One region of the Herbaspirillum sp. WTB6 genome, then DNA from elsewhere that is predicted to be linked to it. Evidence: predicted binding sites of a transcription regulator. Region 1 holds the regulator's gene; the other holds the start of a gene.

Evidence for each region. Region 1 encodes HrcA, which represses chaperone genes, less so after heat shock. Its sites were predicted from a motif close to TTAGCACTCNNNNNNNNNGAGTGCTAA; they were not measured.
Region 2: rpoH (RNA polymerase sigma factor RpoH) is a predicted target of HrcA. The motif match lies at 1,535-1,561, and genes of this name have one in related genera.

What each region holds. Positions count from the first base shown of each region.
Region 1 is NZ_CP176522.1:2,738,469-2,741,797, forward strand. It holds gene ACK2VC_RS12785 (outer membrane protein assembly factor BamE) at 1-330, opposite strand, end outside; gene fur (ferric iron uptake transcriptional regulator) at 409-858, shown strand; gene hrcA (heat-inducible transcriptional repressor HrcA) at 948-1,970, opposite strand; gene ACK2VC_RS12800 (HAD family hydrolase) at 1,980-2,702, opposite strand; gene ACK2VC_RS12805 (NAD kinase) at 2,768-3,329, shown strand, end outside.
Region 2 is NZ_CP176522.1:2,446,525-2,449,853, reverse strand. It holds gene ACK2VC_RS11480 (cell division ATP-binding protein FtsE) at 1-354, shown strand, start outside; gene ftsX (permease-like cell division protein FtsX) at 351-1,280, shown strand; gene rpoH (RNA polymerase sigma factor RpoH) at 1,631-2,530, shown strand; gene ACK2VC_RS11465 (SCO family protein) at 2,699-3,310, opposite strand; gene cyoE (heme o synthase) at 3,313-3,329, opposite strand, start outside.

The DNA.
Region 1 (3,329 bases):
CTGGGAAACGAAATTACCCTGCTGGATATCGACCCGGTAGGGCGAAAAAATCCCCAGGAAGCGGCGGTTGTGCGTGGTTTGCACGCCGGAATTCGCGCTTGCCGTGGCATTTTTGGCGCCGGTGCCGGCGCCACTCGCGCTCGCCGGCGCGCTTGGTGCGGCAACCTGCGGTGCGGCGCTCGCGGTGGCCGCTGCCGGCGCTTGCGCGACGGCCGGTGCATCATCCATCAGCGGATTTTTCGACGCGCAGCCGGCCAGGGTGAGGCCCGCCGCCAGCAGGCAGAACGTCAGCGCGGCGCGGGCGGCGCGAGGAGAAGCGGGACGCGGCATTCGCATAGGAAATCCAAAGTTAAGCGTTTATGCTAAAACGCTATATGATAAAGCAAGATACCTGGAACCGAGTGAGCGATGACCAACAATCCTTCTGAACTGAAAGCCAGCGGCCTGAAAGCGACCTTGCCGCGTTTGAAGATCCTGGAGATTTTCCAGAGCAGCCCGGTGCGCCATCTGAGCGCAGAAGACGTCTACAAGACCTTGCTGGCGGAAAGCATGGATGTCGGGCTGGCCACCGTGTATCGCGTCCTGACCCAGTTCGAACAGGCCGGTTTGCTGCAACGGAATCACTTTGAAACCGGCAAGGCGGTGTTCGAGCTGAACGAGGGTACGCACCACGATCACCTGGTGTGCCTGGATTGCGGCCATGTCGAAGAGTTCTATGACGACGAGATTGAAAAACGCCAGCAGCAGATCGCCGCCGAGCGCGGATTTCGTATCGCCGATCATGCGCTGGCGCTGTATTGCAATTGCATCAAGCCCGATTGCCCATATCGCGAGAGCGCTCCCGGTGGCAACCGCTGATGTTCAAAATCAGGGAGTATCTGAAAAAAACGGCAATTTTCACCCAGTTTACGACCGAGCCGAAAAATACACAACCCGGTATAGGATGATTACGGCTGGCTGAGGGCGTTCGACAAGACCTTGGCGGTGATGTCGACGATCGGAATCACGCGCTCGTACGCCATGCGCGTCGGGCCGATCACGCCCAGCGTGCCGACGATCTGGCCGTCCACCTGATATGGCGCGGTCACCACGCTCATCTGTTCCAGCGGCACCAGTTGCGACTCGCCGCCGATGAATATCTGCACCCCGGTGGCCTTGCTCGACAGGTCGAGCAACTGCATCAGGCTGGTCTTGTGCTCAAACAGGTCGAACAGTTCGCGTAGCGACGTCATGTTGGACGACAGGTCGGACACCGACAGCAGGTTGCGCTCGCCGGAAATCACGACTTCTTCTCCCTGGTCCGCCATGGCGTCGCTGCCGGCCTCGACCGCGGCCTGCATCAGGCGCGCCATGTCGTCGCGCAACTGGCGCAGTTCGCCTTGCAGGCGGCGCCGCACCTCATCGAAATGCAAGCCGCCGTAATGCTGGTTGATGTAATTTGCCGATTCGATCAGTTGCGCCGGCGTGTAATCGACCTCGGTCAGCAGCAGGCGGTTCTGGACGTCGCCGTTCGGGCTGACGATCACCAGCAGGATGCGGCGCGCCGACAGCCGCAGGAACTCGATCTGCTGGAACACCGATTCGTGCCGCGGCGTCAGCACCACGCCGGCGAACTGCGACAGCGACGACAGCATCTGCGCCGCGCTGGCGATGATTTTTTGCGGCGAACCGGCTTGCTGGCGCGAGGGCAGGCGGGTGTTGACCGCGCCTTCGTCCAGTGCCTGCACCGTCAGCAGGGTGTCGACGAACATCCGGTAGCCGCGTGGCGTCGGCACCCGTCCGGCCGAAGTATGCGGGCTGCAGACGAAGCCCATCTGCTCCAGATCGGCCATCACATGCCGAATCGTCGCCGGCGACAGGTCGAGCCCGGAAATCTGCGACAGCGCGCGCGAGCCCACCGGCTGGCCGTCGGCGATATAACGCTCGACCAGGGCTTTGAGCAGGGTTTGAGCGCGGGTATCGAGTTGCATGGCGTTATTCTAGCGGCCGGCGGATGCTGCCGCCAGCGCCGTGCGCGGCGCCAGCCACTGCCGCAACTGGTGCAGGTCGGTGCACTGCGCGTCCGGCACCACATGCGGTGGCAATTCCCGCCCGAAACGGTTGATCCACATGGTCTGCAGGCCGGCGCGTTGCGCGCCTTCGATGTCCAGCCGCGGATCGTCGCCGACATACAGCGCCTGCGCCGGCGCCACGCCCAGCGCGTCGCATGCCAGGTGAAAGATGGCGGCTCCCGGTTTGGCACAGCCCAGGCGCGGCGCCGACAACGTGGCCTGGAAGTAATGCGCGAGGCCGATCACTTCCAAGTCGGCGGTGCCGTTCGTGACCGCCCCCAGCGGCACCTGCCCGCGCAACTGCGCCAGCACCGGATGGACATCGTCGAACGGCGTCACCGCGTTGCGCGCCGCCGAAAATACCGCCATCGCCTGGTCCACCTTGGCCAGTTCCTCGCCGGCGCTGGCGAACGCGCGGCACAGCGCCGCATGGCGCAGCGCCCAGAGGTCGATCTGGTAGCGCGGATCGGTGGCCATCAACTGGAGGCGCTGCTGGCGCAGGACGTCGATCGAGAAGCGCTCGGCCACCGCCGGCGCATGGGCCGCCAGCCAGTCGTGCAGCACGATTTCGGCTTGCGCAATCACCGGCATGATCGACCACAGCGTATCGTCGAGATCGAACAGCACTGCCTTGATCGGGGAAGTCTTCATAGTCTGTACATCGGTTCGTTTCCGTCTCTTTCAAGTTGCATCTGAATTATGGTCTAATCGCCGGCATGCAGCCCCTCAAATCCACCGGCGCCCCATTCTTACCGAAAACCATTGCGATCATCGGCAAGTATCTGGCCGCCGGCATTTCCCAGCCGCTATCGGAAATCGCCGATTTCCTGAAGAGCAACGGCCATACGGTGGTGTTCGAGACCGAAACCGCGCGCAATATCCCTCTGTCGACGCCCCTGACCATGACGCCGGCGGAGATCGGCCAGCACGCGGACGCCGCCATCGTGCTTGGCGGCGACGGTACCATGCTCGGCATCGCGCGCCAACTGGCGCCGTACGATGTGCCGCTGATCGGTATCAACCAGGGCCGGCTGGGCTTCATGACCGACATCCCGCTGGAACGCATGATTCCGGTGCTGGCCGACATGCTGCAAGGCAAGGTGGAATCGGAGCGGCGCACATTGCTGGAAGGCTCGGTCTGGCGCGAAGGCCGGCAGATTTTCAGCGGCCTGGCGTTCAACGACGTGGTGGTGTCGCGCGGCGCCACTTCCGGCATGGTTGAATTGGCAGTCGAAGTCGACGGCTGTTTCATGTACAACCAACGCTCGGACGGTTTGA
Region 2 (3,329 bases), 290 kb from region 1:
GCCGAAGCCGAAAAGCGCGCGCGCGCCGCGCTCGACAAGCTGGGCCTGCTGGACAAGGCGGCGGCCGAGCCGCTGGCGCTGTCCGGCGGCGAGCAGCAGCGGGTGGCGATCGCGCGCGCGATCGTCAACCGGCCGCAGATTATCCTGGCCGACGAGCCGACCGCCAACCTTGACCGCGCCAGCGCCAACCAGGTACTGGATGCGCTGAAATCGTTTCACGCGGTCGGTGTCACTTGCCTGATTTCCACCCACGACGAGCAATTCCTCGATTCGGCCAACCGCGTGGTGTTCCTGGATCACGGCCAGGTAACCGAAACCTGGCGCCGGCAAGAGCCGGCGGAGGCGGGCGCATGAAAGGCTGGCTGCGGCAGCATCGCTTCGCGCTGGCGGTGGCTTGCGCCCATTTGCTGAAGTCGCCGGCCAGCTTCGCGCTGAACGTGCTGGTGGTAGCGATCGCCTTCGCGCTACCGATCGCCGGCCTGACCCTGCTGGAGAATATCCGGCCGGTGTCGGCGCAACTGGCGGTGGAGCCGGAAATCAGCATTTTCCTCAACATGGACACCTCACGCGAGCAGGCCAAGGCGCTGGCGCCGGCGATCCGGCGCGTGTTGCAGCAGCAGGCGCAGGGCGCCGCCAAGCTGGAATTCGTGCCGCGCGAGCAGGCGCTGGACGCGCTGAAGGACAAGAGCGGCCTGTCGGATGCGCTGGCCACCCTCGGCTCCAACCCGTTGCCGGACGGCTATGTGCTGAAACTGCCGGGTTTTCAGGATGCCGCCGACGCCGCCGGCATCGATACCCTGGCGACCCGCTTGCAGGCGCTGCCGGGAGTGGAAGCGGTGCAGGTCGATTCCGCCTGGGTCAAGCAGCTGGCGGCGCTGCTGCGCATTCTGCGCCTGTCCTTGCTGCTGCTGGGAGCGACGCTGGCGGTGGTGGTGATCGCCGTGATCTTCAACACGATCCGCCTGCAGGTGATGACGCAGCGCGAGGAAATCGAGGTCTCGCGGCTGGTCGGCGCCACCGATGCCTTCATCCACCGGCCGTTTTACTACAGCGGCGTGCTGCTTGGCCTGTGCGCCGGCGGCGTGGCGATGGGCGGCGTGGCGCTGGCGCTGCAACCGTTGAACCAGGCGATTACCGAATTCGCCCGGCTGTACGCATCGGACTTCCGCCTGGCGCCGCTCGGATTGTCGACCACGCTCAGCCTGCTGGCGGTAGGCGCGCTGCTGGGGCTGGCGGGTGCGCTGCTATCGGTCAGGCGCCATCTGGCCCGGCTAAGCTGAATTCACTTTCCTGCGGCTGACAACATACTACCCGCCGTATTTTCAATGCCGCCCTATATATCAGCGAAATTCACCTGTTTTACAACATACCCTGACCAACATCAATTTCCGATGGGGATTGATTGATTCTGTCGCGCTTTCCTTTGTGGTAACGCAACTTTCGGCCTTCGATTCATTCTAATCTCTTGATTTGAAGAGCAATCAATCCAGTTTGATTCATAGCTGTCAGCTATAGCGTCGTTCAATTGCCGCAATTAGCACTCGACAGGTAGGAGTGCTAAAATTGATCAATGAATTGCTTGATGGCTGTTCCAGAAGCAAAGCAACGCCGCACATTATTGGGAGAAACGATGAAATCACGCTCTGCGCAAGCTGCACTGATTCCAGTGAACAACACTGCCTTGGCGCTCGGTTTTACCGGAGGCCTGGGCAATATCGATGCCTACATCTCGGCCGTCAACCGGCTGCCGATGCTGACCCACGACGAGGAAGTCTCGCTGGCACGCCGCCTGCGCGACAGCAACGACCTGGCCGCCGCGCAAGAGCTGGTGCTGTCGCACCTGCGGCTGGTGGTGTCGATTGCGCGCGGCTACCTGGGCTATGGCTTGCCGCATGCGGACCTGATCCAGGAAGGCAACATCGGCCTGATGAAGGCGGTCAAGCGCTTCGATCCGGACCAGGGCGTGCGCCTGGTGTCGTATGCGATGCATTGGATCAAGGCCGAGATGCACGAATACATCCTGAAAAACTGGCGCCTGGTCAAGGTCGCGACCACCAAGGCGCAGCGCAAGCTGTTCTTCAACCTGCGCAGCCACAAGGAAGGGCTGGACACGATGACGCCGGCCCAGGTCGACGCCCTGGCGCAGACCCTGAACGTCAAGCGCGAGGAAGTGATCGAGATGGAAACGCGCCTGACCGGGCGCGACATCGCACTGGAAGCGCCGACCGACGACGATGACGAGAAATTCGCGCCGATCGGCTACCTATCGTCCGAGCTGCATGAGCCGACCAGCGTGCTGGAAGCGCAGCAATACGACCGCCTGCAGTCGGAAGGCCTGGAAAGCGCGCTCGGCAAGCTGGATGACCGCTCGCGCCGCATCGTCGAGGCGCGCTGGCTGGCCAACGACGACGGCTCGGGCGCCACGTTGCACGAACTGGCCGGCGAGTTCGGCGTGTCGGCCGAACGCATCCGCCAGATCGAGGCGGTGGCCTTGAAGAAGATGAAGGGTTCGCTGGCCGAATACGCTTGAAGCCAGGCCGAGCCAGGCTGAAAACGAAAAGCGCCCGCAGGGGCGCTTTTTTTCTGGGCAGCGGCCGCCGGACGTAGTGCCGGAGCGCGCCCGGGATAAACATATACTCTAGAATGAAACAGCCGAATCCGCCCTGAAAATGGTGGATTTTACAACATACTCCAGCGATCAGGACAGCAGCAGCTTCAAGTCATGCACGATCGGCTCGGCACCCTGCCCGTGCCGGATGAACAGGCGGATGCGGCCCTGCGGGTCGAACACATAGCTGCCGGCGGTGTGATCCATCGTATAGCTGCCCGGCTCCTTGCCCGGCACTTTCTGGAAGAACACCTTGAATTCCTTGGCCACCTTCTCGGTCGCCGCCTGGTCGCCGTACAGGCCGAGGAAACGGGAATCGAAGGCCGGCACGTATTTCGCCAGCAATTCCTGCGTGTCGCGCGCTGGATCGACGGTCACGAACAAGACCTGCACGCGCTCGGCCAGCGGCCCCAGTTCCTGCATCACGCCGGCCATCTCGGCCATCGTGGTCGGGCAGACATCCGGACATTGGGTATAGCCGAAGAACACCACCACCGCCTTGCCCTTGAAGTCGGCCAGCGTACGCGGCTTGCCATTGTGGTCGGTCAGCGCAAAATCGCGCGCATAGTCGAGCCCGGTGACGTCGGTATTCTTGAACTTGCCGGTACTTTGCGCCGGCGCCGAACCGCCCGCGCCCTTATCGCCGCAGGCGGCCAGCGCCAGCAGCATCAGCAGCGCGAACAAGGCGCGCCGCAGGTTCATGTTCATGACCATTCCACAA